One region of the Virgibacillus halodenitrificans genome, then DNA from elsewhere that is predicted to be linked to it. Evidence: riboswitches for the same ligand, from Rfam matches in the RefSeq annotation. Region 1 holds a riboswitch; each other region holds the start of a gene.

Region 1 (3,676 bases):
ATAGAACGAGTCTAATGGACAAACCGAGCAGGAATCACAGCAAATGTGTCCAATAGAGCGAGTCTAATGGACAAACCCAGCAGGAATCCCAGCAAATGTGTCCAATAGAACGAGTCTAATGGACAAACCGAGCAGGACTCGCAGCAAATGTGTCCAATAGAACGAGTCTAATGGACAAAATCAGCAGAAATCATAGCAAATGTGTCCAATAGAGCGAGTCTAATGGACAAACCGAGCAGGACTCGCAGCAAATGTGTCCAATAGAGCGAGTCTAATGGACAAAATTAGCAGAAATCACAGCAACTCTGTCCAATAGAGCGAGTCTAATGGACAAACCGAGCAGGACTCATAGCAAATGTGTCCAATAGAGCGAGTCTAATGGACAAAATCAGCAGAAATCATAGCAAATGTGTCCAATAGAGCGAGTCTAATGGACAAACCGAGCAAGAATCCCAGCAGTTTTGTCCAATAAGAATATATTTCAATAGTATACCTATACAAATAAAGGAGGAATTAATTATGTTAGACATGAAGTATTTAAGAAATAATTTTCAACAAGTAAAAGAAAAGCTGGCACACCGTGGAGAGGATTTAACGGAGCTTGATAAGTTTGAAGAGCTTGATACGAAGCGTAGAGAGCTAATCTCCGAAACAGAAAAACTAAAGGCCAAGCGGAATGAAGCTACCAAACAAATTTCTATATTAAAAAAAGAGAAGAAAGATGCAGAGCCTGCCATTAAAGAAATGCGTAAGGTTGGGGATGAGATTTCTGAACTTGATAAACAGCTGAAAGAAATTGAGGAACAATTGCAACATATGATGCTATCTATTCCAAACATCCCCCATGAAAGTGTGCCGGTTGGAGAAGACGAAGAGGACAATATTGAAGTGCGTAATTGGGGTGTAGTGAAGGATTTTGACTTTGATGCACAAGCACATTGGGATATTGCGACAAACTTGGATATACTTGATTTTGAAAGAGCAGGAAAGGTAACTGGAAGCCGTTTCGTATTTTACAAAGGACTAGGCGCCAGATTGGAACGTGCATTATTAAATTTTATGATGGATTTGCATGCAGATGAGCACGGCTATGAAGAAATGCTTCCACCGCAAATTGTGAATCGTACAAGCATGACAGGCACAGGCCAGCTTCCAAAGTTTGAAGAAGATGCATTTAAACTGGAGGAATGGGATTATTTCATGGTACCAACTGCAGAGGTACCGGTAACCAACTTCCATCGTGATGAGATTTTTAAACCAGAAGATCTACCTAAGAAATATGTAGCTTTCAGCAGCTGTTTCCGTTCTGAAGCGGGATCTGCAGGACGCGATACACGTGGATTAATCCGTCAGCATCAGTTCAATAAAGTGGAACTCGTTCACTTTGCAAAACCGGAGGATTCTTATGAAACCTTGGAGACACTTACTGGAAATGCGGAGAAAGTGTTACAGCTATTAAACCTTCCTTATCGCGTGATGAGTATGTGTACAGGTGACCTTGGATTTACAGCCGCTAAAAAATACGATATTGAAGTATGGATTCCGAGCCAGAATACGTACAGAGAGATTTCTTCTTGCTCTAACTTTGAAGATTTCCAGGCCAGACGCGCAGGTATTCGTTTTCGAAGAGACGCAAATGGTAAGCCAGAATATGTTCATACATTGAATGGTTCTGGTCTGGCAATTGGCCGCACAGTTGCAGCGATCTTAGAAAATTACCAGCAGGAAGACGGTTCTGTTATTGTACCTACCGCTTTACGTGCTTATATGGGTGGAAAAGAAATAATTAAATAAAAAAATGTTTGACAAATTTTAAAATTGATAGTAAAGTCAATATCATACTAAATTAAATAATAAAAAAACTTCTTATTCAGAGAGGTGGAGGGAATTGGCCCTTTGATGCCTCGGCAGCGGACTTTTATAGTACTGTGCCAAATCCAACAAGCAACAGCTTGGTAAATAAGAAGAGTTTTGGTTCGTTATATACAAATCTCTTCTTATTTCATAAGGAGGGATTTTTGTTTTTTTAGAGTAATGTGATGGATGCCCGATGTGTGGTACGCATAGTAAAAAATTAAATAGTTATACTTCTTATCCAGAGAGGTGGAGGGACTGGCCCTTTGATACCTCGGCAACGGACTGATTAAGTACCGTGCCAATTCCAGCAGGCGTATGCCTGAAAGATAAGAAGAGCATGTTCCTAAATGCCTCTTCTTATCTTTCTAAGAAGAGGCATTTTTATATTTTTAGAAGGAGGAAAAAAATGATTACATTTGAACATGTGACAAAAATTTACGATGGTACAGCACAGGAAATTAAGGCATTAGATGATGTCAATTTACATATTGAAAAGGGAGAAATTTACGGAGTTATTGGTTTTAGTGGTGCTGGAAAGAGCTCGCTGATCCGTTGTGTAAACTTATTGGAACGCCCAACTTCAGGAAAGGTAACTGTGAACGGCCAGGACTTACTTTCACTTTCGCCTAAAGAGCTGAGGGAAGCAAAACGGAATATTGGGATGATCTTTCAACATTTTAATCTATTAAACTCCAAAACTGTTTTTACCAATGTAGCAATGCCGTTACTTTTATCCAATACACCGAAAGAAGAGGTTAAAAAACGGGTTAGTGAATTATTAGAGTTTGTCGGTTTAGAAGACAAAGCAGAAAGTTATCCAGATCAGCTATCTGGTGGGCAGAAGCAAAGAGTGGGAATTGCAAGAGCCTTAGCAACTCAGCCTTCCGTGCTGTTATGTGATGAAGCTACTTCAGCACTTGATCCGGAAACGACGAATTCGATATTAAAGCTTTTAAAGAAAATTAATCAGGAATATAACATTACCATTTTAATTATTACCCATGAAATGGGCGTTATTCGAGAGATTTGTGACAAAGTAGCTGTACTTGATGGAGGGAAAGTAGTTGAAGCGGGATCCGTCTTTGAGGTATTTTCACAGCCAAAAACCGAAGTAGCTCACAATTTTGTAAGCTCGGTTATGCATGATGATATTCCAGAATCCGTATATCAGCTTATTCGAGCACAGGATGAGTCCCATCAAATCTATCGGATCGTATTCGTTGGTGAAGCTACCGGAGCTCCACTACTATCACAAATAGCAAAGCAATATGATGTAGAGGTAAATGTATTATTCGGTAGTATTACAGAATTACAAGGGACTCCGTTTGGAAATTTAATTGTTAAGTTTGCGGGAGAGGAAAAGGAAATCCAGCGAGTGATTATGCATATTCATCAACAAAAAGTAACTGTAAAGGAAGTGTTGGGTAATGTTAGTTGATTGGCAACAAATCATAGAAGCATTATGGGAAACGGTAGCAATGGTGAGTTTTTCTTTACTTTTCTCTGTCGTTATTGGTTTACCTCTTGGCATTTTACTTGTTATTACTCGAAAAGGCCATCTATGGGAAAATAAGCAATTATTTAATCTATTAAACGCAGTCGTAAATATTTTTAGATCCATCCCTTTCATTATTCTGATGGTAGCTGTTATCCCATTTACCCGTTTAGTTGTAGGCACTTCCATAGGTACTGCTGCTGCAATTGTCCCGATGGTGCTTTATGCAGGGCCATATATAGCCAGGTTAATTGAAAATTCATTGTTGGAGGTTGACCCAGGAGTAATGGAAGCAGCACAGGCAATGGGCGCCACACCTAGACA
Region 2 (3,676 bases), 1.2 Mb from region 1:
CTAATTGTAATTGCACAGTATTTTATCTTTTTTAATGCAGTTACCGAAAACTGCGAGAAAGCTTTACTCTTATCAATATAGCTTAACAACTTGCAAGCCTGATATAAGGCAATATAAAAAGGTATTGCTGCACTATACATGACTAAAAATATAAGATATTTTAAATAGGCCATATCTGGATATAACTCCACAGCAAAATTGGCAATCCCAGGTACAGCGAAAATACATAATGCAAGCACAGGGAGCCCCATAAGAATTATAGTTGTTTTCAAAAAAAGTGTTTCTCGTTTCATACAAGCACCTCTCCTATTATTGTTAATTTGATTTTAATCTATTTTTTATCGAATTACAATAAATTTTTATTAATATTTATGTTTTATTTATTGAAAAGGTGTAGGATTAGGTGTTTTCAGGTATGGAATAGAGGTGAAGATTTCGCAGTGTTTATCCGCCGAAAAGATAATTAATCTGCCCTAAAGGCTTTTCGCTCACAGAACAGGGATAAAAAAAGAAAGCACTTTACCCTAAAAGATAAAGAGCTTTCTTCTATAACACTCATTCCATTTTAATTATTGGGTAGCTTTTGCTACTGCACTCACCTCGATTGATGTTTTTTCTTCCACTGGGCGTACAAGTCTGATAGCTGAAATAAAGAATGCGATGATGGTGATAAATACAAACAATCCAGTCAACCCACTTTGATATAATGTGTCCGCATAGATAATATTTATGGCGAGCAGGATAAAGCCACTGAGTATGGCGGCATATGTTCTTCCTGCTTGCTTACTAAGCTGTAAATACCACCTTGCCGCTGGGTCCAATATTGTAACAATACTAATTGTTAGCACATTGATCGAGCTTCCAACCCAAACTGGATGAATGTTCATATAAAATGCATTTGGCTGCCATCCGCCTAAATAATACCATGCCAAACCACTGATAAAGCCTGTGATTAACGCTGCCCATACCGCCCGTTTAGTAACGACCGGCCAGAATAATGCAGCAACAACGGGAGCAAATGTAGCACTATTCCGAATGGTCCATGCTAACACATTCCACCACGCGGATTGTTCTGTCCGAAGCATACCAAAGATAATCATTAATACAGTTAATAGAAGGAGGGAAACTTTCGTATAAAAAACTAGCTGATTCTCACTGGCCCGTGGATGTAAAGCGCCTCCCACGTCACGCCCAAGACTGGTAGCCCCAGAAAATTGACACGGTGCTCCCCAGCTCAATGCACAGCCCCACACACCAAGAAAGAAAATGCCGACTAATGGCGCAGGTAGTACTTCCATTAAATAAAGCGGAATCGCAATGAGACCTGTTTGTGCATTAGGAACAACCACTGCCGCTGCAACTCCAAACAGAATGCCACAAATAATAAAGGGAACCGCTAAGACGCCAGCAATCATTAATCCTTTTTGACCCTCTTCAGGCTCTTTGCATGAGAGCGCCATTTGAAAGGCTGCCTGAGCCAGAATGACATTTACCAGAAAGGTACCAAACCAAGCGACAATCACCTGTAAACCAACACTATCAAACGCAAACATTGACGGAGACTCTACCATTAGCGTTTTTAATCCTTCGATTCCCGGGTTGATAAAAAAAGCCACAATACCAACAATAAACATGAGAAAAAATAACACGCCATTCATTGTTTGCGTAAAAGCAATGGACCACATCCCTCCTCCCTGTAGATATACAAACAACAGGATGGCAGTAAATGCTACAGACCATGTCAGCGAGATGCCTGTGAATACGTGCATAGCTGACGCGAAAGCAATCGCTGTCGCCACAGACCACATCGGAAAGGCAAAAGCAGTAATAGCACCTGCCATTCCTCTCGCTGCCCTGCCATATTTATCACCGATTAGTCCGGAAATCGTAATTAGCATTTTTTTACGGAAGGATCGAATTATTAATAAAGCAATAATAACGATTTGGACAATTTCAGCCACCCCATACCATATTGCTGAAACGCCATTTAAATAGGATAACTCCAAAATAGAAATATACGTAGATCCGGAAAATAACCCTGTAATACAAAATGCCACAATCCACTTATTGAAAGTTCTCCCACCAACAAAGTAGCTATCTTGTCGGTTTACTCGCCTTTTTGCTAACTGACCTGCAATTATTAGTACAAAGGTATATCCAACTGCAAAGATAATCATCCAATATCCATATGATGACATATAAACTACCCCTCTTTTTAAAAATTTTATAAATCAGATCGAATTACTTTGTTTAACGTTTAAAAAGCCTCCAAACTTTTTTAATTTAAAATAGAAAAACCCTCTTCCAAAATAAGAAGAGGGCTGTACGATCATAGCATCCTCTTCTTATCTCTCAGACAAATACTTGTCTGTTGGATTTGGCACAGTACTCTACAGAGCCTGTTGCCGAGGTTTCGCAGGGCCAATCCCTCCACCTCTCTTGATAAGAAGTTGCATTTAATTTATTAAATTATTTATCAATTTACATTATTCCAACACAAAAGTCAATACATTTTTACAGTATTGGGAGAAAAGGATTAATAACAACAAAAATCAAAAATAATGCCACGGTGATATGTACACATCCTAAAACTTTTTCTTTATAGCATAAATAGTGAATCCCAAACAGAAAAAACATGACAGATAAAAATGAAAAAATCACATTGATTGGGATAGAAATTGCATCATAAAGAAATAATAAAAAGTGAAAATCAGCATGAAGAGAGCGATTCCTGTATTTAACTTACTTAGTGTACTTCTACTCATAAGATCCGTTCATCTTTTCCATCAATAAGCCTAAAATGAAGGGCGAAAGATGAACCTTCCGAGATATGGTTTTGCACTCCAGTAATATCAATAATTTCTTTTAGATGTATTGCTCTTTTCTCGTTTGCTTCCAATGCTAACATGTGTGGGCCTGCCTCATTTATTAGCGACTCCATGCGCGTTTCATCAATGAAGGAATCGATCAGTTGAACTTCGAAGGTCACTGGTTCATTTCTCCGGTTTTGAAGCGTAAAATGACATTCGCCCTCTAACTGGGATTCATTTATTGAATTAAAATCACATTCCCCCTCATCTTCCTTTGAAACAGCAAAGATACCTTCTGCAAGTGTCTCTTGATATACTTTGATAAGTATTGGTGGCAAAAAACTGTATAAGAATATCACAATAATCAGTGATCGAAGACGGAATTTTCTTAAACCGAACATCAGCAATACCATTGCGACAACAAATAAAAATGAACCAATGACACCAGCTTTTATATAACCATCATGGTCCATAATGGGAATGGACATAAAAATAGTAGTAGCATGTAGCAAGGGATCATCAGGAAATGGAAAGAATAACCACATACAAATAATAAACAGAATAATAGCGCCAATAACTGTAAACTTGCTTCTTATCACAAAATTCCCTCCTCTCACCCACTCTATATATTTTTTAGAAATAAATGTACGCTTCTTTAATGCTTAGGAGTTCAACACGAGCTTTTTCAGCTTTTGTTTTGGTATTTACCTACGTTCTATTTCTACTTTCAGTTAGCTTGGTTGCTTATGCCTTGGACTACTTCAATCACACAGCCGCCCTTGGTATCGCTTCCCTCAAGTCTTACTGAATACAACCGGGTACTTGCAGTAAACGTTAGTTCACCATTTCCATCTGCTTCAAAGCGC
Region 3 (3,676 bases), 730 kb from region 1:
AGATTTAGGTGCAACATATCCTCTTTCGTAAATCTTCCCTTTTCTCATTTGGCATATTTTTAAGAAACTATCAAACGAATCAGCTTTTCGTTCATCAAGTGCCTTCATAAAAACTTTGGCAGCTACACGAGCGTCTTCTAGTGCGTGGTGATGTTCAAAGTTAATCTTATGATGGCTAGCTAGTGTATTCAGTTTATGATTTTGTAAGTGTGGCCAGATTTTTTTAGAAATATTCACTGTACAAAGGTATTCCATTTCTGGATATGGCAGTTGAAAATAATCTAATGTATTTCGAATTACACTCATATCAAAACTTGCATTATGTGCAATAACCAAATTATTGGATAAGTAATTATTTAATTGTGGCCACAATTCAGCAAATGTCGGTGCTTCTTGAACATCATTTTCAGTTATCCCATGAATACCAATATTAAATCCGCTAAAAGACATCATAGGATTAATCAAACTATAAAATTCATCAATTATTTTGTGTTCATTAGCAACTACTAGACCTACTGCGCAAGGACTGTGTCGCTTCTCATTAGCTGTTTCAAAATCTATGGATACGAAATTCATATAATAGCTCTCCCCCATTATAAATATTTACACTGGTATCTGAATTATTTATTTCTGTACACTACCCTCGTGCCACAAATGACATCATGTAGAGCTTTTTTATTTTCCGTAAAACCTGCAACAATAAAGCCAAGCATAAACGGAATAGCCGAGAGAATATAAGAAAAATATCTTCCAACAGATTTCAATATACTAATTTGTGTCATATCTTTATTTAAGACTTGTATTTTACAAACCATCTTTCCAGGAGAACCACGAAACTTGCTTGCCGTAAATATTATAATGAATACTACGGAGTATAATAGACTTGATATCCCTTCCGATATGGAGTCCTCCGAGCTTCCTCCCTGGAAGAATGTCTGATCACCTATAATGACCGCGATAATTAGTGCCATTAAGGAAATAATAATTCCATCAACAAAATTTGCTAAAAACCGTATCCAAAATCCTGCTGGTTTATAATTGTCCATGTTGTGCCTCCTTACATTTTTCATTTACTTTTCTATACGATAAGAGAAGAAAAAGTTTCCATTTTTCTTCCACTTCAGATTTATGGAATTTCAAGAATATCAGAGGTAGTGATAATCCCTGCTAGTTTTTCTCCCTGCGATCCATTTCTAGTTATTAACAAAGCTTCAAGCCGTTTTCCCTTTGATGCATATTCCTTGTAGAGTTCAACTGCTGCATAGATGGAGGTTGAAGCTGAAATAAATAGCACATTATCTTTTTCTTCGAATGGGAGCACATCCTTCAATAAAATATCGTTGAAAGAGAAACTACCCTCTCCATTATTTTCTGCAAGCCAATTTGTAATTCCTTTCTGTGTAAGTAAACCCATAAACGTTTGATTAGCGTAGACAGGAAATTTGGTATGCCCTTTCTCATGAATGGTGTGTAACATATCTGCTAAAGAATCCTGTTCATCAAAATAATGTACTTTCTTGTTGAATAAGGGAATAACTTTTTTAGGATGTGCAAGCTCTTCTTGGATTGTTTCAATTTTATCAACGATCGAATCATGTGGTTCTGCTATTGCATGTGTAAGCTCCACTTTATTATGTACAATTGCGTTTCGCAGTTCAGCAAATTCCAATAGGTCCTCGCTGTAACGTTTTACCAAAGAATTGGAATTCCTCAGTATTTTAACCATTTTAGAAAATCCTAAATCTTTTTTGTTAATCATCATGGACCTTAACTCTTTTTCAATTCGGTTAAATGCTGTTAAAAATTTCTCTGAGTTTTTGAACATTCGATAATCTCCTGCTTATTAATTTAGTATTCCTAGTATTATTTTAAACTATTATGCGGATGCATGAAAGAAACTAATATATATACTAGGATTCTGTTAATTAAATATCGTTTAGTGAAAGATATGAATTTTCAATTATCCACTTGACAATCCATTCTTGCTCCTGTATGTTATTACTTAATATCAAATTGAATAGTTAGAATTCTTATCCAGAGAGGTGGAGGGACTGGCCCTTTGAAGCCTCGGCAACAGACTTAGCAAAGTACTGTGCCAATTCCAGAAGCATATTACATGCTTGAAGATAAGAGGAGAAACAATATTTTGGTGACAACAGCCTCTTCTTATTTTTAGAAGGGGCTTTTTCTGTTCACACAATAAAAAGAGGAGGAAACAAAATGAAAAGAAGTTTAGAACAACGTCTACAAGATGGGACAGTCATTGCTGGTGAAGGTTACTTATTTGAACTGGAAAGAAGAGGGTATTTACAGGCTGGCTCTTTTGTTCCGGAAGTCGCATTGGATCATCCAGAAGCTTTAAAACAAGCTTACCGCGACTATATGAATGCAGGTTCTGACATTGTCTTGGCATTTACATACAATGCCCACCGAGAAAAGATGCGAATTATCGGTAAGGAAGATTTACTGGAACCATTAAACAGAAATGCAATCCGTCTTGCTAAAGAAGTAGCCAAGGAGCATCCAATCGAAGAAGCGCTGGTAGCAGGAAATATCTCCAATACAAACTTATTTGACCCGAATGACCTTGAATCAAAAGAAAAAGTTATGGAAATTTTTGCAGAGATGGTCCAATGGTGTAAAGAAGAAGGTGTAGATTTCGTTAATGGGGAAACTTTCTACTATTATGAAGAAGCTCTGATTGCTTTAGAGGAAATTAAAAAGCAAGGCTTGCCTGCTGTTATTACATTCGGTTTAATGGGCGAAAACATTCTCCGTGATGGGTATACCGTAGAAGAAGCATGTCGACTCCTTTCCGAAAAAGGAGCATTGGTTGTGGGAATGAACTGTTTCCGTGGGCCACACACTATGCAACCATATATAGTTGATATCAGAAAAAATGTAGATGGCTATGTTGGAGCATTGCCAATTCCATACCGTACTTCAGAAGAACATCCAACCTTTTTTAATTTGCCAGATGGGGGCTGTAGCTGTCATTTGCCTTTAGAGACCACATTCCCAACAGCTTTAGATCCACTTTATCATAACCGTTATGAGTTGGCGGAATGGGCGAAGGAAGCTAACGATCTGGGTGTTAATTATATTGGCTTATGTTGTGGTGCATCTCCGGCAATGCTTCGAGCTGTTGCAGAAGCAGTCGGTGTTGAAACCATTAACTCCAAATATTCACCTGATATGGAAAAGCACTTTTTGTTTGGCAAAGATAAAACATTAAAGCAGCATAATTTAAGTTATCGTTTAAAAGCATAATAAACTTTCAATTAAAGAGGTGATTGTAATGACAAATGAGTTAGTACACCAAGAAAAAAACGAATTATTGCAAGCAATTGATTTATTGAAACAAAAGCAATGGATAGACTTAACTCACACTTTCGGACCGAATTCCCCTCATTTCGCTGCGTTTGATGGTGCGGAATTTAAAACATTATTTGATCACAGCGACGGATTTTTTGCTCAACAATTTAGCTTTGCAGGTCAGTATGGAACACATATAGATGCTCCAATCCACTTCGTACCTAATTCGCGTTATGTTGATGAATTGGATTTAAAGGAACTTGTCCTACCATTAATCGTAATTAATAAATCAAAAGAAGCCCAACTAGATCCTGATTTCACTTTATGTGTTCAAGATATTCTCGACTTTGAAGCGGAGCAT
Region 4 (3,676 bases), 370 kb from region 1:
TGCTGAGTAATTGTTTCCTCATCTTCATCTGTAATCCGTACATTTTTAAAATCGGGCTCAGGTTGATTCATGTTTATTATAATAACTGCAATTCCTATTAGCATGACCACGCCTGTTATTAAAGCAATAATTTTCTTATTCATTCCTACCACACCTAATGTTGTTGTACTATATTTATATGACTGAAATAGCTTGTATTATATCCATTCGTTACTTTATAACTGTATATGTATGTATATTATTATACATTATAAAAGAAAAAATCGCCTTCATATAAAAGGCGATCTTTAACAGGGAAGGGTTAATACAATTTTTCCCCATTTGCTGATTTATAAACATCTAATCTATAAGTTTATTAGCAGAGCGTGTCAGCTTAAACTTCTACCGGAATATTCAATGACCCTCCACTCCTAGTACGGATAGCTTCATTATAAGGGTCGGTTTCCGTAATTACGGTAATCCCGGCAGCTGCAGCATTCTTAACTAGGTTTTCATGTAGAGAAGGTTGCTCCACAAAAAGAATAGCTACTTGTTTATTTATTAACTCTTCTATACTAGTTTTAGTGTTCTCTTTGCCTGGAATCCAAACTGCGTCTATTTTTTCCTCATTCGTGGATAACGAGCTGACTTCAAATCCAAGTGATTGCAGTTTAGCCACTTTTTCCTTCGTTTCTTGTTTTTCTGCACCTGCCACTGTAATAACTTTTTTACGTATTCCTCCATTACTTCGGTCAAAAGGAGAGGAAACAAGCCACTTCACAGCATCATCTTCTTTAAATGTAATTGTTACAGGTTCATCTGTAGCTTTTGCAATGGCTTGATCAAGTGTAAAAAGAATATCATTCGATGATTCAAGCCCTATTGATAGGCGGATTAATTCTTCAGAGACACCACTCTTTACTAAATCTTCTTCTCCCAATTGTTGATGTGTGGTTGAAGCAGGATGAATAATTAATGATTTAGCATCACCTACGTTTGCTACATGGGACCATAATTCAATCGAATCAATTAGTTTCCTGCCAGCCTCACGTCCTCCTTTAATGCCAAAGGTAATAACAGAACCATACCCATTCCTAAAATATTTTTTGGCAAGTTGGTGAGAAGGGTGGTCGGCTAAGCCAGGATAGTTTACCCACTCTACAGCTTGGTGATTTTCCAAGTAATTAGCTACTTCTATTGCATTCTGAGTATGTCTTTCAATACGTAAGTGCAATGTTTCCAATCCTTGCAGTAAAAGAAATGCATTTTGTGGGCTGAGACAAGCTCCGATATCGCGTAATAGCTGTACGCGTAGCTTAATCGCAAAAGCAGGAGCCCCTACATCTATAAATCGTAAGCCATTATAACTTTCGTCTGGTTCTGTGAAACCAGGGAATTTTCCATTATCCCAATTGAACTTGCCGCCATCTACAACAACTCCCCCAATAGCTGTTCCATGTCCACCGATCCATTTTGTAGCAGAGTGAACCACAATATCTGCTCCCCAGCTAAGTGGCTTCGTAATATATGGAGCGAATGTATTATCAATAATTAGAGGAATCTCATGCTTATGGGCAATATTTGCTATATTTTCTACATCAAATACATTTAAACTAGGGTTTGTGATGATTTCTCCATAAATTGCTTTTGTCTTATCTGTTATCGCTGCTTCAATTGCTTTATGGTCTGTACCGTCAACAAAATTCACTTGAATACCATAGCGTGGCAGTGTGTTAGCAAATAAATTATATGTTCCTCCATATAAATTACTATCAGCAATAATTTCATCACCAGCACTGGCAATATTTAATATAGCGAAAGTTATGGCTGCCATACCGGAAGAAGTGGCCACCGCTGCGACACCATCTTCTAGTTCTGCAACCCGCTGTTCAAATGTATCGACAGTTGGATTCCCAATACGAGAATATATATTGCCTGGTTCAGCTAAACCAAATAAATTCTGTGCATGCTCTGTGTCACGAAATACATAGGAAGTAGTTTGATAGATAGGCACAGCGCGTGAACCTGTGGTCGGGTCAGCTGATTGCCCTCCGTGTAGTAATACTGTTTCCGGATTTTGAAAATGAAATTGAGCCATAATAAATTCCTCCTAGGTTTAATTTGTTATCTGGAGGAAGAGGAGATAATCAAAACGCCCTCTTCCTAAGAAGAGGGCGTTTAATTTAACCGGTCCTCCTCTTATCTTCCAGATCTGTTTTGATCTGTAGGATGTAGCACCTTCAAAGCAAGAATTATTGCTTTCAGGTTGCCGGGCTTCACAGGGCCTATTCCCTCCGCCACTCTGGATAAGAGATTAAATTTTCTAAATTATGAATAGTATAGGTCCTTTCTTTTCTTCTGTCAACCATTAATTTAATAATTTTCTATTTTTTCTGGTTTTATTAGGCCGATATGCTGCTCCCATATAATTGATAAGTGCTATCCATATTAATGAGAAAGCAATAAGGTGAGCTGACGTGAACGTCTCTTCATAAAGAAATACACCAAGTAATAGCATAATAGTAGGGGCAAAGTATTGTAAAAAGCCGATCATCCCCAATGGAATATGCTTGGCACCAGCAGCAAATAGGAGCAAAGGAATTGCAGTCATTATACCAGCGCCCATTAGAAGCAGGTTTGTTGCTGTTCCTACCTCCACCCATTTAAAAGTAGTTTCAGGCAATAAAAATAAATAGAGTAAGGCAAAAGGAGTAACAACAAATGTTTCAATTGTCAGGCCGGTCATTGCCCCCACATCAACCACTTTTTTTAATAAACCATACACACCAAAACTAAATGCTAATGCGAGTGAGACCCATGGAAATACCCCGTAGCTGATAGTAAGATAGATCACTCCCAAAGATGCAAGAATAAAAGAAAAGATTTGTCTCCGTGTCATATTTTCCTTTAAAAAAATTATTCCCAAAAGAATGCTGACAAGAGGATTAATATAATATCCTAAGCTTGCCTGGATGACATGGTTGCTGTTAACCGCCCATATATATGTTAGCCAATTTAAGCTAATAACAATGGCTGCTAAAGAAATAAATATGACTTTCTTCTTGCTTTTGGTAAATGATTTACATTCTTTTATAAATGCAGGCCACTTTCCGGTAATAAGTAAAATAATTAGCATAAAAACAAAAGACCAGATAATTCGGTGTGCCAGAATTTCGCCTGCTGGGACCGATTCTACCTGTTTCCAATATATCGGCAAAAATCCCCAAATGATATAAGCACCTATAGCATAAATAATACTGTTTCTTACTTGATTCGTATTCATACAAACCCTCTTTTATGTGAGATTAAATGATTTTGTGTAATTCCATCAAATTAAACTTATTCTAGAAATAAAACATCAATAAATCAATAGAAGTTTAGAAATTTTCTAATTTAAACGCTTTCATAAATTAGGTTAATGGCATAGTATAGGAGTATGTACATCTATTACATAAGGGGGAGAAGTAATGCAAAAAAAGAATAATAGATTTGAAACAGCAGTGATTCATGATGGATACGACGCCAAGGATATGCTAGGAAGCCTGACTACCCCATTGTTTCAAACATCTACATTTACGTTTGAAACTGCTGAGCAGGGAGAAAAACGTTTCGCAGGAGAAGAGGAAGGGTTTATTTACTCAAGATTAGGAAACCCAACAGTGAGAGCCTTGGAAGAAAGAATTGCCACATTGGAAAA

What was found. A riboswitch is a leader RNA that binds a small molecule or an ion and turns the genes downstream of it on or off. The one in region 1 is predicted to bind S-adenosylmethionine.
Region 2: it holds a riboswitch for S-adenosylmethionine, as region 1 does, so the genes downstream of both, BME96_RS06400 (sodium:solute symporter family protein) here and BME96_RS00080 (methionine ABC transporter ATP-binding protein) in region 1, are expected to answer to the same signal.
Region 3: it holds a riboswitch for S-adenosylmethionine, as region 1 does, so the genes downstream of both, BME96_RS03850 (homocysteine S-methyltransferase family protein) here and BME96_RS00080 (methionine ABC transporter ATP-binding protein) in region 1, are expected to answer to the same signal.
Region 4: it holds a riboswitch for S-adenosylmethionine, as region 1 does, so the genes downstream of both, BME96_RS17365 (O-acetylhomoserine aminocarboxypropyltransferase/cysteine synthase family protein) here and BME96_RS00080 (methionine ABC transporter ATP-binding protein) in region 1, are expected to answer to the same signal.

Annotation. Positions count from the first base shown of each region.
Region 1 covers NZ_CP017962.1:17,553-21,228, forward strand. The annotation lists gene serS (serine--tRNA ligase) at 520-1,794, shown strand; SAM riboswitch class I at 1,864-1,966, shown strand; SAM riboswitch class I at 2,089-2,190, shown strand; gene BME96_RS00080 (methionine ABC transporter ATP-binding protein) at 2,264-3,295, shown strand; gene BME96_RS00085 (methionine ABC transporter permease) at 3,285-3,676, shown strand, end outside.
Region 2 covers NZ_CP017962.1:1,215,423-1,219,098, reverse strand. The annotation lists gene BME96_RS06405 (DUF2975 domain-containing protein) at 1-293, opposite strand, end outside; gene BME96_RS06400 (sodium:solute symporter family protein) at 570-2,198, opposite strand; SAM riboswitch class I at 2,343-2,449, opposite strand; gene BME96_RS06395 (hypothetical protein) at 2,762-3,409, opposite strand; gene BME96_RS06390 (hypothetical protein) at 3,538-3,676, opposite strand, start outside.
Region 3 covers NZ_CP017962.1:742,728-746,403, reverse strand. The annotation lists gene BME96_RS03865 (3'-5' exonuclease) at 1-576, opposite strand, end outside; gene BME96_RS03860 (RDD family protein) at 621-1,046, opposite strand; gene BME96_RS03855 (CBS domain-containing protein) at 1,127-1,825, opposite strand; SAM riboswitch class I at 2,028-2,133, shown strand; gene BME96_RS03850 (homocysteine S-methyltransferase family protein) at 2,221-3,270, shown strand; gene BME96_RS03845 (cyclase family protein) at 3,299-3,676, shown strand, end outside.
Region 4 covers NZ_CP017962.1:3,512,982-3,516,657, reverse strand. The annotation lists gene BME96_RS17370 (SGNH/GDSL hydrolase family protein) at 1-143, opposite strand, end outside; gene BME96_RS17365 (O-acetylhomoserine aminocarboxypropyltransferase/cysteine synthase family protein) at 374-2,077, opposite strand; SAM riboswitch class I at 2,176-2,292, opposite strand; gene rarD (EamA family transporter RarD) at 2,348-3,262, opposite strand; gene megL (methionine gamma-lyase) at 3,447-3,676, shown strand, end outside.